DNA from 4 places in the Paenibacillus sp. EKM301P genome. Region 2 is predicted to be linked to each of the others. Evidence: predicted binding sites of a transcription regulator. Region 2 holds the regulator's gene; each other region holds the start of a gene.

Region 1 (4,193 bases), on a different contig from region 2:
AAAATCAAAGCCCTCTAGAAAAAAGAAGCCTGTAAACAGCACAGCGATCAATAAGAACCATAAATCATTTAACGACAATGCTGTCACCCCCTTGAGCAAATGGATCATGAATTACCGTATGCTGATGCGGCTCCATATCTGGGCCTTTACGAGCGGTACGAGCAAACAGGAATGCCAATACACCCGTTAAAATGAGATACAACGTCGTAAATGCAATCAGTGAGAACAACACTTCTCCTGCTACAACGGTAGGTGAAACAGAATCTTTTGTTTGCAGCAAACCAAATACAGTCCACGGCTGACGTCCCATTTCTGTCATGATCCAGCCCGCGGTATTGCCAATGAATGGGAGCGATATCCCCCACAGCATAAGATGGAAGAACCAACGATGGGAGCCCTCCAATTTTTGTCGAAAACTCAGATAAGCTCCGTACAGAGCAAGTGCAATCATGGCACAGCCTGCCGCAATCATAATGCGGAAGCTCCAGAAGGTCGTACGGACAGGCGGAATATAATCACCCGGACCGTAGGTCTTTTCATACTGTGCTTGAAGCTCCTTCATACCAGGCACAGAGCCGGAAAACTTGCTATACGACAGAAAGCTCAGTGCAAACGGAACCTTAATCTCAAAGGTATTTTCCTGCTTATCAGGATCAATATTGGCAATAATCGTCCAAGGCGCTGGATCGCCACTGTCTCCCCACAGAGCTTCACTGGCTGCCATCTTCATGGGCTGTGTTTTGATCAAATATTGAGCCTGTCCATGACCAAACAAAGGAATAGCAATGGCACAGATTAATGCAACAATAATGCTCAATTTAAAAGAAGGTTTAAAGAAGTCCATATTCTTTTTATGCATCAGCTTCCAAGCACTAATCCCAGCTACGAGGAAAGCTCCAGTTGCAATAGCAGCAAAGATGGTGTGAGGATACTCCCACAAAAGCTGCTCGTTCGTTAACAAAGCAGCAAAATCTTGCATTTCTGCACGGCCATTTACAACCCCATATCCTACGGGACGTTGCATGAATGAATTAGCAGCCAAAATCCACAAAGCCGAGAGCATCGTACCAATCGCTACTAGCCACATGCAAACTAAATGGACAGTTTTGGATAGTCTTTCCCAGCCGAATACCCATAGGCCGATAAAGGTTGATTCCAGAAAAAATGCAAGCAATGCTTCAATCGCTAGCGGTGTACCAAATACATCACCGACAAAACGGGAAAAGTCCGACCAATTCATTCCGAACTGGAACTCCTGCAAAATTCCGGTAACTACGCCCAGCGCAAAGTTAATCAGCAGAAACGTTCCCCAGAATTGAGCCATTTTTTTGTACAAGTCTTTTTTCTTGATAACATACATAGTCTCCATAATTGCCACCAACAATGACAATCCAATGGAGATTGGCACATAAACAAAATGAAGAATCGTAGTGGTTGCAAACTGCAACCGTGCCAAATCCAATACGTCCATGATGCTGCTCCTCCTCTGTACTTCCCTTAACAATGATTTAATGTTTGTGATCTGAAGTCTTTTATATTTGTGATTGTATTCACATTGTTACATATGAAACCGTCACTTTTTTAGGAAATGACTCACTTAGCTAACTTCCCCATGGTTGCCATAACCGGGCTTCAGATTATCCCCATTATATAGAATAAATTTAAATGAAATAGAATCAAAAATGTGAACATCGTGTCAAAGTTGTGTCATAACGATGGCATTTTTATGAAAATGCCCTAAAATCCATAATCAATGTGACATTTTCTATTGATTCGTCTTTTTTCAATATATAAAAAAAGAGCCTCTCTTCATGCGGAGGATATACCTCCGACATCTGCAAGAGAGACTTCATAACGTTAAACCTAGGGAATCGATCAACAGCCATCTGTTCCTCCGTTCTTTTGGACCTGATTACGGTAGGAGGAAGGTGACATTCCAACATACTTTTTAAATTTACTATGAAAATAATCTGCATTCGCATATCCCACACGGCCCGCCACTTGGTGTACCTTAATCCCCTGTGCAAGCAATTCCCTTGCTCGCTCAATCCTTACCTTATCCAGGTAGGCATTAAAAGCCTCGCCTGTATGACTTTTGAACAGTTTGCCCAAATACCCACTATTGTAATTGAACATATCTGCCAGTAACTCCAGTCGCAAATTTTCATCATAATGACCATGTATAAAGTCAATCATTTGCTTCATGATGATCTCCTTGCCACCCGTATCAGTCTGGCCAATCCACTGCAACACATGTTCGAGCGAGTGATCCACCAGCTCGCCCAATGTTGAATAGGCATATACATTGGTAATCAAGTTGGAATGCTCCTCCAGCACGGTCCGGCTGTGTTCCTGTCCAGCTGCATATTTGTTCAGTGCGAGTGTGAACGTCTGAGCGAAGGCCGCCTTAATTGCAGATTCTGTACGATAAATCTGGGGAAATTGGACTTCCATGTCCTTAATGACACGGGTCGCCGCTTTACCATTAGCCATATCCAGCGCGTAGTACAGCTTTTCTGCATAACGCATGGGATCATCTGATGCTCTGTCAGACGCTTCATCCATTTCAGCAGGGACTGTCTCCCATTCATGTAGGTCGCCGGGAAGCATGACTCTTTCTGCCCGGAACAAAAACGTACGCTCCAATAATCGTAACGCCTGCTCAAAAGATTTGGGGATCTCCTTAAGAATGTCTACCGGAGCGCCGGCAGCCCCATAGATTTCATTTACCCACGGTTTTAGCTCCTGTCGCCATGCAGCCAGCAACTGAACAGCATCTTTTTCCGTTTTTAACATGGCGGGAAGCAATAGGCCCGTATATATTCCAGCCTCAAACACAATGCCTCTACCCTGCTCACGACACAATTCGGCCAGCCGCTGCTTTGCTGCCAACTGCCGGGCTTGCCGATCCCAGTCAGGTATACGCAAATCCAGCAGAATCACCTGATAGCTACTCCAGTCCAAGGCTGGTAACGCTGGCTGTTGTCCGTGTTTTCCACCGCCGTTTTGGTGTTCAGCCTGCTTGGATGCACGATGGCTGGGTTCTACAGCATTACGAGCATGTTCTCCATGAACCGGAAACAGCAATGCTTCGATCCAATCGCGCTCATGCGAAGACGGACTCCCCCACTTTCCATCTCCCTTTTCGTTTTCAATGCTTTGCCGTACTCGCTTTAGCTCCAGCGTCATTTCTTCCTCATCAACGGGCTTCAATAAATAACCATCCACCCCGAATCCCATGGCTTGCCTAGCATAATTAAAGTCTGCATATCCGCTTAAAATGAGAAAGTGATACGGCTCCCCATTCATTTGGCGTATGCTTTGTATAACCTCCAACCCACTCATCCCAGGCATACGAATATCTACAATGACCAGTTCCGGTCGATGCTCTCCGAACTTTTCCAAAGCCTCGCGTCCGTTCTCAGCCGTATCGACGATGCGAAAGCCACAATCTCCCCAGTCAATAATGGAAGACAGTCCTTCACGGATCGCAGGCTCATCATCTACAATCATCGCTTTATACATTCGGCGCTTCCTCCCTTGGTATGGAAAAGTATACGGTTGTTCCTACCTGTAATGCGCTTTCAATATGCAGACCATAACGTTCACCATACATCAATGTCAGACGTTGATGAACATTGCGTAGACCAATACTGCTCCCTTCCGGCTCCTCCGCACCCGTGATCCGATCCAACAGACGGGTCAGTTGCTCTTCCTCCATGCCAATTCCATCATCAGCCACTTTAATGTGCAGCTCTCTTTGTTCTATTGTGATATCTACCTTTACGGTAACTGGTTCTTCCTTATTTTCTAGGCCATGAATGACTGCATTTTCCACTAACGGTTGTATGATTAAGGGAGGAATCGACATGTCCTTCGCGCTTTCTTCCAAATTCACTTCATAGACCAAACGATTTCCAAACCTGAACTGCTGAATTTGCAAATAGGATCGCACCATATCCAGCTCCTGTAATACGGTTGTTTTACCACTGCCAATCTCCAGATTCCTGCGCATCAGCCTGCCAAGCAAACGAACCGTCGTTGCTATCTCCGCTTCCCCATTCAGGTGTGCTTTCATTCGAATGGATTCTAAGGCGTTAAACAGAAAATGCGGATTAATTTGGCTTGCCATCATTTTTAACTTGATATCCTTTTGTGCCAATTCAAGCTTATTATTATGCTCACTCGTCTCA
Region 2 (4,193 bases):
TGGACAATTCCGTAGTAAATCATTGCAATTTTATGCGGTGCCCGTCGATGTGAGCCGCCAGTTGAAAGAAATGTTTTTTGACAAAAAAAGAAGTATTATTCTGACATCTGCTACTTTATCAGTAGATAAATCGTTTCAGTACATGACCGATCAACTCGGTTTGCAGGAGGCAGCAGATCAAGGACGATTAATGACGTCACAGCTCCCATCACCCTTTAATTATAGGGATCAGGTGTTGCTGGTCATTCCGCGAGATTTTCCGAGTGTGAAGGGCAGTGTAGGAGATGCACATTTTGTAGAGATGCTCGTTAGCTCTCTAGGAGCGACTGCCCAGGCAACGCGGGGGAGAATGCTCGTTCTGTTTACTTCCTATCGGATGCTCCGGCAAGTGTATGAGCCGCTCAAAGAGGCGTTAGCGTCCAGCGATATTACCGTGTTAGGACAAGGTGTGGACAGTGGGAGTCGCAGCAAGCTAACCCGCCGTTTTCAGGAAGCGAAAGCTTCTGTATTGCTGGGAACCAGTAGCTTCTGGGAAGGCGTCGATATTCCAGGGAAAGCTTTGACTTGTCTGGCTATCGTTCGCTTGCCGTTTCAACCGCCCAACCACCCGTTACTGGAGGCCAAAAGCGAGTTGCTCCAGCAGAAGAAGAAGAATCCATTTATGAAGCTGTCTGTACCACAAGCAGTTATTCGCTTCAAACAGGGATTTGGGCGATTGGTACGTACAGCGAGCGACCACGGAGTCGTCATCGTTTACGATACGCGTGTGATCGAATCCTATTATGGAAAGCACTTTTTGTACTCGTTACCGGGACCAAAAATGGAGCATATGCCATCGGAGCAAATGGTGCCTCGCATCGCCGAATGGCTCCAATCCGCCCCGGAGACTGAGGCACAACGGACGGACACTTAAAGTCCGTTACAATTAGGGGGAGCAAGTATGAAATCAGATAAAATTTCAGAGGCTGTCGTACGGAGATTACCCGTATATTTACGTTATCTGAATGCACTGCACAAACGGGAGGTGGCTACGGTCTCTTCTCAAGAGCTGGGACAGAGGTTAGATTTGAATCCGGCCCAAATTCGTAAAGATCTTGCCTATTTTGGCGATTTTGGTCGGAAGGGCATCGGTTACGATGTTTCTTATCTAATTGAGAAAATACGCCATATCCTGAAAATCGACCAGCAAATTAATGTAGTATTGGTCGGAGCAGGTAATCTGGGTCAAGCCCTATCGAACTATAATGCTTATTTAAAAGACAATATGAAGATTGTGGCGGTTTTTGATGCGTTCCCGGATAAGGTTGGGACCAGAATCAATACTTTGGTCGTACAGCCGATGGATGAACTGGAAGCGACTGTGAAAGAAAAAAATATACGAATCGGGATTATTACTGTACCTGATTTTGAGGCACAGCACGTAGCTGATAGGCTGATTGAGAGTGGAATTGGAGCGATTTTGAACTTTGCACCTATCATTCTCAAGGCACCGGCTAACATTCGGATACATGCCACAGACTTTACAACTGATTTGCTTAGCCTCGCTTATTATCTGGAGGACGGAAAGGAAGAAGCACAATATGACAGTGAATAAATGGATGATTAAAAACGGCTCGTTTGCCGTGAATGGACCCGAGGCTGGGGTAATCCATGGTTTTATGATTGTGGAGGATAGCCGTATTACTTACATTGGCGAGACTTTGCCTGCGGGTGAGGAAGAGACAGAAGCAATCGACGGCAAGGGGTTATTGTTTTTACCTGGTCTGATCAATACTCATGGTCATGCGGCGATGTCTCTGCTGCGAGGGTATGGAGATGATTTGGCACTTCAAGTGTGGCTTCAGGAAAAAATGTGGCCTATGGAAGCCAAGTTTACATCTACGGATGTGTACTGGGGAACTTCTTTGTCAGTGCTGGAAATGCTGAAAGGTGGAACCACGACTTTCCTGGATATGTACGATCATATGGATGAGGTGGCTCGTGTAGCTGAAGAGTCGGGCATTCGTGCAAGCTTGATGCGTGGAGCCATTGGACTCTGTTCAGAAGAAGAACAGCGGATTAAGCTAGCTGAGGCCGTGACTTTTGCGCGTAACTGGCATGGAAAAGCAGACGGACGTATCACAACAATGATGTCTCCTCATGCCCCATACACATGCCCGCCTGCGTTTATTGAGAAATTTGTTCAAGCAGCACATGATCTCGATTTACCATTGCATACGCACATGTCCGAGACGATCGCCGAAGTTGAACAAAACGTACGCGACTACGGCTTGCGTCCAGTTGCACACCTAGATAAGCTTGGCTTTTTCTCCCGTCCTTCACTTGTTGCCCACGGCGTTCACTTGAACGACGAAGAAATAGCTTTGTTAGCGGAACGAGGTGTGGCGGTATCGCATAATCCAGGCAGCAACTTGAAGCTGGCAAGTGGTGTAGCTAGAGTGCCTGAATTGCTGCGTGCAGGAGTTACTGTTTCACTCGGAACAGATGGTCCTGCCAGCAATAATAACCTGGATATGTTCGAGGAAATGCGTCTGGCAGCACTCATTCACAAGGGAGTATCTGGCGACCCAACGGCAGTTCCTGCAAATGAAGCACTACGTCTGGCAACAGAGTATGGTGCAAAGTCGATTGGTTTAAAAGAGGTAGGAGCGCTGGCAGCAGGCAATAAGGCTGACTTTATCGCGCTAGATCTGGATCAGGCCCATTTCTTGCCGCGTACAGATCTTATTTCCCATGCCGTATACTCTGCAAGTGCCAAAGACGTGGCTCATGTGTGGGTAGACGGCCGTCAGGTTGTGAAAAATGGCGAATGCCTGACGATGGACGAGGAACGTATCAAACATGAGGCACAAGCCGCCTTTGAAGGGCTGCTGTCGCGCTAATTTAGGTGTCACATCCCCTTAGAGAGGAAGCACAGGTTTGAAAAATAAGAAGAAATGGATAGCGGTCGCCATTTTGGCCGTAATACTGATCCTGGTCAGCATTTTCTGGTATTATTCGTATGTTACTCAAGACCAGGTGGCTGAGAAAAATGCCGCTATCATGAAGGCCAAGCAATCAGGTGGTCTGGTTAGCACGACTCAGACTTGGAAGTCTGTGTGGGATCAGATATATTGGGTAGTTCAAGGAAAAAACGCACAGAATGAAAATATAATGGTGTGGGTTCCTTTTCAAAAAATGGAGGGGCAACCTAACATACCTGCCGCAGATCCAAGTGGTGTTCATACCGAGCTGATGAAAAACGGAGTCGACGAGCAAAAAATGACAGCAATAATTCAGCAGCAACTTCCAAATGCAAAAATTGTAAGGCTCCAACCGAGTGTGTTCAATGGCGAATATGTATGGCAACTGTTTTACGATGATGAAAGCCATCACAACTATACCTTTTACCGTTTCTCAGATGGAGCATCGACGGGGATAAAGTATACTTTGCCTAATTACTAGCACCATGTTAAGAGTGTGGATTGGTGGCTTGGGAGTACCCAAAAGCGTTAGGAGCGCTGCGTAGTCCATTTGATCTTACGATCGCTTCGCTTCTGCAGATTCAAGTGTTCCACTCCGCTGGCTGACAGCTATGGGGCCACTCCAAATAACTTTTATACTCAGTCTATATAGCTTGGAATGATTGAAAGTATTAGAAAAAGACGCAAATACGATTTAATTCGTATTTGCGTCTTTTTACTTAATGCTCCGCAAAGCTGGACTAAAAGCCAGAAGCATCTTTTTGCCTTATCACAACTCCTCCACACATTGCCTTCGATATTAGATTTACGTTATGATATACTATATTTTATAAGTGATAGACAAAAATGATAGATAAATGAGTTGCTGATCATTATAAGATCATGCAATTTGGTTGTTTGTTGACATTCGTCCCGTTTCTTCTGGGTTTTACATTTTGAGAGGAGGATGTTGTTTGAAATTGCGTGCAGTTCCTATTGTTGTGGCGGCCGTTTTGGCAGCCTTGTTAATGTTTGGAGGATGGTTCATTTACCGTCAGGTTACAATGCAAAGTCCTCTGGAAAAACTGGTATCTCAATATCCAGGCGTGACAAGCGCTCAAATAGATATTAAACAGGATCAGGTGGTATTGAAACTAGATCTCAAACCGCAGGCGGATGTGGCCGGATTAGTCGATGTGGTTAAGCAAAAAGGGCAATCCATCATTGGCAGCCGCACCATTAAGCTGGATA
Region 3 (4,193 bases), on a different contig from region 2:
GCGTCGCCGATAACCAAGCCTCCCACAATGCCCATCGCAGGGCCAATGGGTTTGGGCAGGCGAATGCCGGCCTCTCGCAGAATTTCGATAGAGATTTCCAAAATCATAACTTCTATAACGGATGGGAAAGGGACGCCTTGACGGGTTCCGATAATGCTAATGACCAGCTTGGTCGGAATTAAACCGGGATGAAACGATATAAAAGAAATGTACAGAGCAGGCCCCATAAGCGCTATAAAAGCCCCGCTAAACCGTAGCAGACGTAATAGTGTCCCCGGAATCCATCGCTCATAATAGTCCTCGGGAGATTGAAGCAGCATACTGAAGGTCACCGGGACAATAAGTGCAAAGGGAGTACCATCCAGTAAGATCGCTATTCTTCCCTCCAACAAAGCATTAATAACACGGTCAGGACGCTCTGTATTATGAGCCTGTTGGAACGGACTTAAATAATTGTCTTCGATGAGTTGTTCCACATACCCGGATTCAGGTAAAAAATCCATGTCTATTTTTGATATTCTGCGGCTTACTTCTTCAAGAAGGTCCGGATTCACAATATCCTTTATATACGCGATAACCAGATCTTTTTTGATTCTGCTGCCCACTTGAAATTTCTTCATTTCCAGACTTTTATTTAAACCCTGGCGTCGAAGCATCGAAGTGTTTTCACTCAATACTTCCGTAAAACCGATTCTGGGACCCCGAAGCAATGCTTCAGAGGTTGGTTCATTGACGGAGCGAATAGCGCCATTAGGAGGGCCCACCAGTAGCGCTTCCTTCATTCCTTCAATTAATAGGGCGGTATGACCTAAAAGGATGAACTCGTACAGTTCCTCCATACGGGTAACTTCACTAATTTGCGTAAGTGGCATCAGGCTTTCTTTTATAAAAGAGTTACTTAACCCTTCCGGTTGTTCCTGTTGATCCTGACCCTGCTGGCCCTCAAACATCAAGACCTCTAATACCTGCTCGCTCATAAGCTTTTCATCCTGCATACCATCTATGAAGACTAACATGGACCGAGCATGAAATTTCTTCACCATAAACTCACGAAAATGCACATCACTATTTTCGCCAATAGCTTCACGAATTGCCTGTAAGTCGGAATCATAATTTCCTGTAATTTTAGAGCTCGGTTCATGCTGCTGATCCATGGGACCTTCGTTATGTTTGGATTTGGCTCCCTTACTGCCGACAAACGAATAAATCGAGGTGTTTATATAATAAATTCCTAAAGGAATAATCAACGCGAGGCCAGCTTGAAAGAGTGTATTCCAGCTAGGAAGATAAGTAATGATTTTAGACCACATGATGATTACCTCCAAACAATTCAATTCGTTTTCCCATAAGATATAAGTTGTTCATAAAGTATTCCTTATAAAGGCTGTATTTACACATGAATTGGAAAGATTCATTCGAAGAACTGTATCATTTCCGGCTCTTACCGTTATCCCTTGAAGTTGAATAGGGAAATCCCTAATTATTCTTAATTTTAACTACATTGTGATCCAAATCACATATAGACCTATCTGCTGTATTAAAATAGAAGCATAAACAGAATTTCATAGGAACGTTGGAGATGTCGTCGGATAGGGAGTATCGTCGAATGAATGGAGGAACCGGTATATGATAAACAGTAAAAAGAAGCTTGTGGTTATAGGGAACGGGATGGCTGGTATCAATACGGTCGAACAAATTTTAAAATTAACAGATAAATATGAAATTACAGTCCTGGGAAGTGAGCCGCATCCGAACTATAACAGGATCATGCTCTCTTATGTGTTGGAAGGTAGTAAAACAATAGATGATATCATACTGAACGATTTGCAATGGTATGCGGATCAAGGGATTACTTTATATACAGGAAAAATGGTTAAAAGCATCGACGGTGAGCACAAGAAGATTCTCACCGAAGACGGACTGGAAATTGATTACGATGTGGCTTTGGTGGCTACTGGTTCACAATCGTTTATTCTGCCTATTCCGGGTAAAGAACTACCGGGAGTTATTGGTTTCCGAGATATCGCCGATTGCTCGGCCATGCTGGAAGCAGCGAAGACCTATAAAAAGGCGGCTGTCATTGGCGGAGGTCTATTGGGGCTGGAGGCAGCTAAAGGCTTGGTCAACCTAGGAATGGATGTTACGGTCGTTCACTTAATGGAAGATTTGATGGAACGTCAGCTGGACCGGGAAGCCTCTGCGATGTTGAAAGCAGAACTGGAACGTCAGGGAATCAAGTTTGCTATGCAAATGCAAACTGCGGAAGTGTACGGTCAAGATCGGGTACAAGGACTGCGCTTCTCGGATGGAAGCGAGCTGGAAGCAGATTTGGTCGTAATGGCCGTCGGAATCAAGCCTAATATCCAGGTAGCTGTGGAAAGTGGTATGGAAACGAACCGTGGGATTGTGGTCGATGATTTGATGAGAACCTCCTTGCCGGACGTATATGCCGTAGGGGAATGTGTTGAACACCGTGGGGTCTGCTACGGTCTGGTAGCTCCGCTGTTTGAACAGGGAAGTGTAATTGCCAAACATTTGGCAGGCGCGGATACCGAAGGTTATGCAGGATCGGTAGTTTCCACCAAGCTCAAAATTTCAGGGGTGGATGTTTTCTCAGCTGGCGAATTCATAACCCAGCCTGAACATACGGTGATTGTAGCAAAGGATGAGTGGAAGCGCACATACAAAAAAGTGCTGCTTCGTGATAATAAAATTGTGGGGACTGTACTGTTCGGCGATGTGAGCGAATCTGCTAGTCTTCAAAAGTATGTGCGTCAGCAAACGCCAATGACAGATGAAATATATGGACAGCTTATGGGTACTGGATGCAGCAATCACGGGGCGAAAACATCATCCGCTGAAACGATGGCCGATGACGAAATTGTGTGTGGCTGTAACGGTGTAACTAAAAAGGCGATTGTGGATGCAATTAATGAAAATGGACTAACCACAGTCGACGAAATTAAGGCATGTACCGGAGCTACGCGTTCCTGTGGTGGATGTAAGCCAGTGGTTGAGCAAATTTTGCAATATGTTCTTGGAGACAGCTTCAAGACGTCAGCCAAGCAAGGAATATGTGGTTGTACAACATTGAGCCGGGATGAGATTGTGGAAGCGATCAAAACCAAAGGGCTGACAACTACGCGTGAAGTGATGAATGTACTGGGTTGGCATAATGATGAAGGATGCTCCAAATGCCGTCCGGCGCTGAATTATTATTTAGGGATGATTAACCCAGATACCTATGAAAATGAGGGAGATTCCCGCTTTGTAAATGAGCGATTGCATGCGAACATTCAAAAAGACGGAACGTTTACAGTGGTGCCAAGAATGTACGGCGGTGTAACGACTCCAGAGGATCTGAAGAAAATAGCTGATGTTTCTCTTAAATACAACGTTAAAGTCGTTAAAGTAACTGGGGGACAGCGGCTGGATTTGATTGGTGTCCGTAAAGAAGATCTGCCTAAAGTGTGGGAAGAACTCGATATGCCTTCAGGATATGCCTACGCGAAATCACTTCGTACGGTTAAAACCTGTGTTGGATCGCAATTTTGCCGTTTTGGTACACAGGATTCGATGGGAATGGGTGAAGTGCTGGAACGGAAATTTGAACGACTGGATTTCCCAGCAAAATTCAAATTAGCAGTTAATGGCTGTCCACGCAACTGTGCGGAATCATGTACAAAAGATATCGGAATCGTAGGCAATGACGGGGGCTGGGAGATCTTTATCGGTGGAAACGGCGGTATTAAAGCACGGTTGGCTGATTCACTCTGTAAAGTAAAAACGGACGCTGAACTGATTGATATTGTAGGAGCCGTGATGCAGTTCTATCGGGAAACAGGGCAATATCTAGAACGTACTTCGGAGTGGGTGGAACGGATCGGTTTGGAAGAGATTCAGAAGGTTGTCGTTCACGATACCGCTAATCGACAAGCTTTAGTAGAACGTATTGAATTTGCACTACAACAGGTCGAAGACCCGTGGAAAAAGATCATCAATGATGAGGATACACGTAAAAATCTATTTGAAGTTGTCACTCCATCTATTGTGTAATTGTATCTAAAATGCCTGAGGAAGGGAGCAATCAAGCAAATGATCAAGAATGCCGAATGGCTTGTCGTCGGTCACAGTAAGGATTTTCCGACTAGAATAGGACGTACCATCCACATCAAAGGGACTGAAATTGCTGT
Region 4 (4,193 bases), 230 kb from region 2:
TATTATTGATCAAAGCGTCCGTAGAAGGCATTACGGTATACATCAGCCAATTCAGTAACCAGCGGCAGCTTTGGATTTGCAGTTGTACATTGATCCTCAAAAGCGCGGTCAGCCAAATAATCTACACGTGATTCAAAGTCTTTTGGATCGAAACCAAGTTGTTGGAACGATTCCTCGATACCGAGTGTTTTGTTCAACTTACGGATCGCGTCAATTAAGCTGTTAACCCCTTCTTCAGTGGTACGTGCAGGCAGTCCCAGTATGCGTGCGATTTCTGCATAGCGCTCATCTGCAACAAAGTGCGAATATTTAGGGAACGATGCAAATTTTGTCGGTTTTTTCGCATTGTAGCGAATAACGTGCGGCAGCAAGATAGCATTCGTGCGGCCATGTGCTGTATGGTATTGTCCGCCCCATTTATGTGCAAGACTATGGTTAATACCCAAGAATGCATTAGCAAACGCCATACCTGCAAGTGTAGAAGCATTATGCATTTTTTCGCGAGCCAGCTTATCACCAGTCAGAGCCGATTGCTCCAGGTATTGGAATACCAGTTGAATAGCTTTAATTGCCAGACCATCTGTATAATCATTGGCCATTACAGACACATAAGCCTCGATAGCATGCGTCAGAACGTCCATACCTGTATCGGCTACAGCAGTTTTAGGCAGCGAATATACAAACACAGGGTCAATAATTGCCACATCAGGAGTCAACTCATAGTCAGCCAGCGGGTACTTCGTGTTACCCAGGTTTTTGTCCGTAATAACTGCAAACGATGTAACTTCCGAACCTGTACCCGAAGTTGTAGGGATAGCCACAAATTGTGCTTTTTGACCCAGACGTGGGTACTTGTAAATCCGTTTACGGATATCCATGAATTTTTGTTTCAAGTTATTGAAATCAGTATCCGGATATTCATAGAACATCCACATGCCTTTAGCAGCATCCATTGGCGAACCGCCACCGAGTGCGATGATGCAATCCGGTTGGAAACGTCTCATCATTTCAGTACCGCGCTCTACCGTAACTGTCGATGGATCTGGCTCTACTTCGGAGAACACTTCAATAGCAACCGGTGTTTGACGCTGGTGCAAATAATGGATGACACGGTCCACATATCCGAGTTTCACCATCATAGGGTCAGTGATAATGGCTACACGTGTGATATCAGGCATTTTAGCAAGATACTGTGTCGAATTTTTTTCAAAATAGATTTTGGAAGGTACTTTGAACCATTGCATATTCACCGTCCGTTTCGCCACCCTTTTCACATTAATCAAGTTAACTGCAGATACGTTCGACGAAGTCGAGTTACGACCGTACGAACCGCAACCAAGTGTCAACGAAGGAAGGTTGGTGTTGTAAATATCACCGATTGCGCCATGTGTGGAAGGTGCATTTACAATGATACGTCCTGTTTGCAAACGATCTGCGAAGCGAGCAATAACATCCTCATCTTGCGAATGGATTGCTGACGAGTGACCCATACCGCCGAACTCTACGACTTCAGCAGCACGTTGGATACCTTGCTCTGCATTTTTTACTTTGTAGCAAGCCAATACCGGACTCAATTTTTCCGCAGATAATGGGAATTTGGTTCCTACTCCTTCAATTTCAGCGACCAAAATTTTGGTTCCTGCCGGTACTGTAATACCGCTCATTTCAGCGATTTTTACAGCAGACTGGCCGACAATGGCCGGGTTCACTGCACACTTTTCTACATTCATAGCTCCTTGAGTGAGCTTAGCTGCCTCTTCTTTATTTACAAAGTAGCAACCATTAGCAATCATCAATTTCTTCACTTGCTCGAAGATAGGCTCTTCAATAATTACAGCTTGTTCCGAAGCACAAATCATACCGTTATCAAAAGATTTAGAAAGGATAAGGTCGTTCACGGCCTGTTTGATATCGGCTGTTTTCTCAATAAAGCAAGGTACGTTACCAGGACCTACGCCAAGTGCAGGTTTACCACAGCTATAAGCTGCCTTAACCATGCCTGATCCACCAGTTGCCAAAATCAACGCTACATCAGAGTGGTTCATCAGTACATTTGTTTTATCCATCGAAGGTGCTTCAATCCATTGAATACAATCCGCTGGAGCACCATGTTTAACAGCTGCTTCAAGCAAGACGCGAGCTGCTTCCGCACTACACGATTGAGCAGATGGATGGAAGCCGAAAATGATTGGGTTACGTGTTTTAATGGCAATTAACGCTTTGAACATCGTAGTCGAAGTTGGGTTTGTTACTGGAGTAATCCCCATGATAATACCGACTGGTTCAGCTATCTTTTGAAAACTATCAAAGTCATTGTCTTCAATGACACCGACGGTTTTCTCATTTTTGATGCTATGGTAGACATATTCTGTTGCAAACATGTTTTTGGTGATTTTGTCCTCGTACACACCGCGTCCTGTTTCTTCAACAGCCAACTTCGCGAGGTGCATGTGCTTATCCATCCCTGCGAGTGCCATAGCTTGTACGATTTCGTCAATCTGCTCCTGATTCATACTCATGAAAGCTTGCTGTGCCCGGTTCGCCCGGTCAATCAGCGTTTGAATATACTGCTCTGCGCTTTGCTCTTTTTGGATAACCTCGTTTTTAACAGCCATTTCCCTCATCCTCCTGTTATCTCGTGTACTATCTCTTGTTCACGCACTGATCGTAACACAGCTTTCTAAGATATTTTGTGATTTTTTTCACAATCTATTTAAAATTTTATTTTATGAAGTGAATTAAATCACAAAGTTTGGAATTCTGCCACTTTTACCCCCTCATCTTGCCCCAAAAACGCATTGCACAGGTATATAATGAATTTGAATTGATCAAGTTGCAGATAAAATAACATAGGATACAAAGGGGAAATGGACGATGAGAAACCCTACAAATGTAATGGAAGCCCGCGGCAACACCTGTTGCTTCTCGGAGGCCAGCTTCAACCGGCTGCAAGTGATGATGAAAGATCGAGTTATGCCAGAAAGTTCGCATCTGTTCTGGGAAGGAGATACAGCGGATAAGCTGTTTTATATTAAGCGCGGACGCGTAAAAGTGACCAAAACAACGGATGAGGGTAAGGAACTTATTCTATATATGTATCAAAGCGGCGATCTTGTTGGTCAAGCTGATCCTTTCTTCGGCACTAAGCATTCCTTTTCTGCTGAGGTTCTGGAGGACAGTGATATTGGCGTAATCGATCATACAGATTTGGAGTTGCTTATTTGTCAGCATTGTGATTTTGCGATTGACTTTATGAAATGGATGGGATCGCATCACCGCATTACCCAGACCAAGTTCCGCGATTTGATGATGTACGGCAAGCCTGGCGCTCTATGTTCCACACTCATCCGACTATGCAACACCTATGGTGAGCCTCACGGCGACTATATTCTGATTCATAAAAAGATTACTCATACTGACTTATCAAATATGATCGGTGCTACCCGGGAAAGTGTAAATCGGATGCTCAGTGATCTGCGTAAGAAAAATGCAGTCGAATACGATAATGGTATGATTGTTGTCAAGGATTTGGAAATGCTGCAAGGTGTATGTCATTGTGAATTGTGCCCACGTGAGATTTGCCGGATATAATAAATTTTTTTAATGTAAAAGGGAGTGCTGTAAGCCATTATTAGCTTATAACACTCCCTAATTTTATTCCACTCCCCATTTTTTAGAGAACGGACGGGACAGTAACAAAGCACATAACTCGACCTTCTTCTGCCTACCCACTTTAAAACTGCAAACATAGATAACTTAAATTTCCCATCTCATAGCTTCTATGGATGACCTTAGCTTTGTTTGCAGGGTCGCCACTACCCATTGCAATAAACAACGGTACAAAGTGTTCTGCTCTAGGTACAGCCTGACGAGCATACGGCGCTTCGCTTTCATAGTGATCTAAAGCTTCTATATCTCCGCTTTGCACTTTTTCGATAATCCAGTCATCAAAATCAATTGCCCAACGTTCCGTTTTCGTTTCTCCCCATTTGACAATACGCAGATTATGGACAGTCACGCCACTGCCAATGACCAGAATATCTTGTTCTCCCAACTCACGCAGCACTTCACCAATGGCAAATTGTGCTTTGGGCGAGAGGTACGGATTTACGGAAATCTGAACTACCGGAATGTCTGCCTCAGGATACATACGATGCAACAATGTCCAGGAACCATGATCCAGTCCTCTCACA

What was found. Region 2 encodes Rex, which represses fermentation and respiration genes when NADH is low (regulators of the CRP and FNR family bind a similar motif). Its sites were predicted from a motif close to TTGTGAAATATTTCACAA; they were not measured.
Region 1: the regulator Rex is predicted to act here: its motif matches at 1,539-1,556, upstream of HFD99_RS18670 (cytochrome ubiquinol oxidase subunit I).
Region 3: the regulator Rex is predicted to act here: its motif matches at 1,502-1,519, upstream of nirB (nitrite reductase large subunit NirB).
Region 4: the regulator Rex is predicted to act here: its motif matches at 2,691-2,708, upstream of adhE (bifunctional acetaldehyde-CoA/alcohol dehydrogenase).

What each region holds. Positions count from the first base shown of each region.
Region 1 is NZ_JAALFM010000008.1:103,951-108,143, forward strand. Features, by position in the region: gene cydB (cytochrome d ubiquinol oxidase subunit II) at 1-78, opposite strand, end outside; gene HFD99_RS18670 (cytochrome ubiquinol oxidase subunit I) at 65-1,471, opposite strand; gene HFD99_RS18675 (response regulator transcription factor) at 1,876-3,525, opposite strand; gene HFD99_RS18680 (cache domain-containing sensor histidine kinase) at 3,518-4,193, opposite strand, start outside.
Region 2 is NZ_JAALFM010000001.1:116,357-120,549, reverse strand. Features, by position in the region: gene dinG (ATP-dependent DNA helicase DinG) at 1-913, shown strand, start outside; gene HFD99_RS00525 (redox-sensing transcriptional repressor Rex) at 941-1,594, shown strand; gene HFD99_RS00520 (amidohydrolase) at 1,581-2,882, shown strand; gene HFD99_RS00515 (cell wall elongation regulator TseB-like domain-containing protein) at 2,920-3,444, shown strand; gene HFD99_RS00510 (hypothetical protein) at 3,917-4,193, shown strand, end outside.
Region 3 is NZ_JAALFM010000012.1:101,573-105,765, reverse strand. Features, by position in the region: gene HFD99_RS21395 (spore germination protein) at 1-1,310, opposite strand, end outside; gene nirB (nitrite reductase large subunit NirB) at 1,627-4,056, shown strand; gene nirD (nitrite reductase small subunit NirD) at 4,096-4,193, shown strand, end outside.
Region 4 is NZ_JAALFM010000001.1:342,796-346,988, forward strand. Features, by position in the region: gene adhE (bifunctional acetaldehyde-CoA/alcohol dehydrogenase) at 3-2,615, opposite strand; gene HFD99_RS01780 (Crp/Fnr family transcriptional regulator) at 2,875-3,591, shown strand; gene HFD99_RS01785 (dioxygenase family protein) at 3,734-4,193, opposite strand, start outside.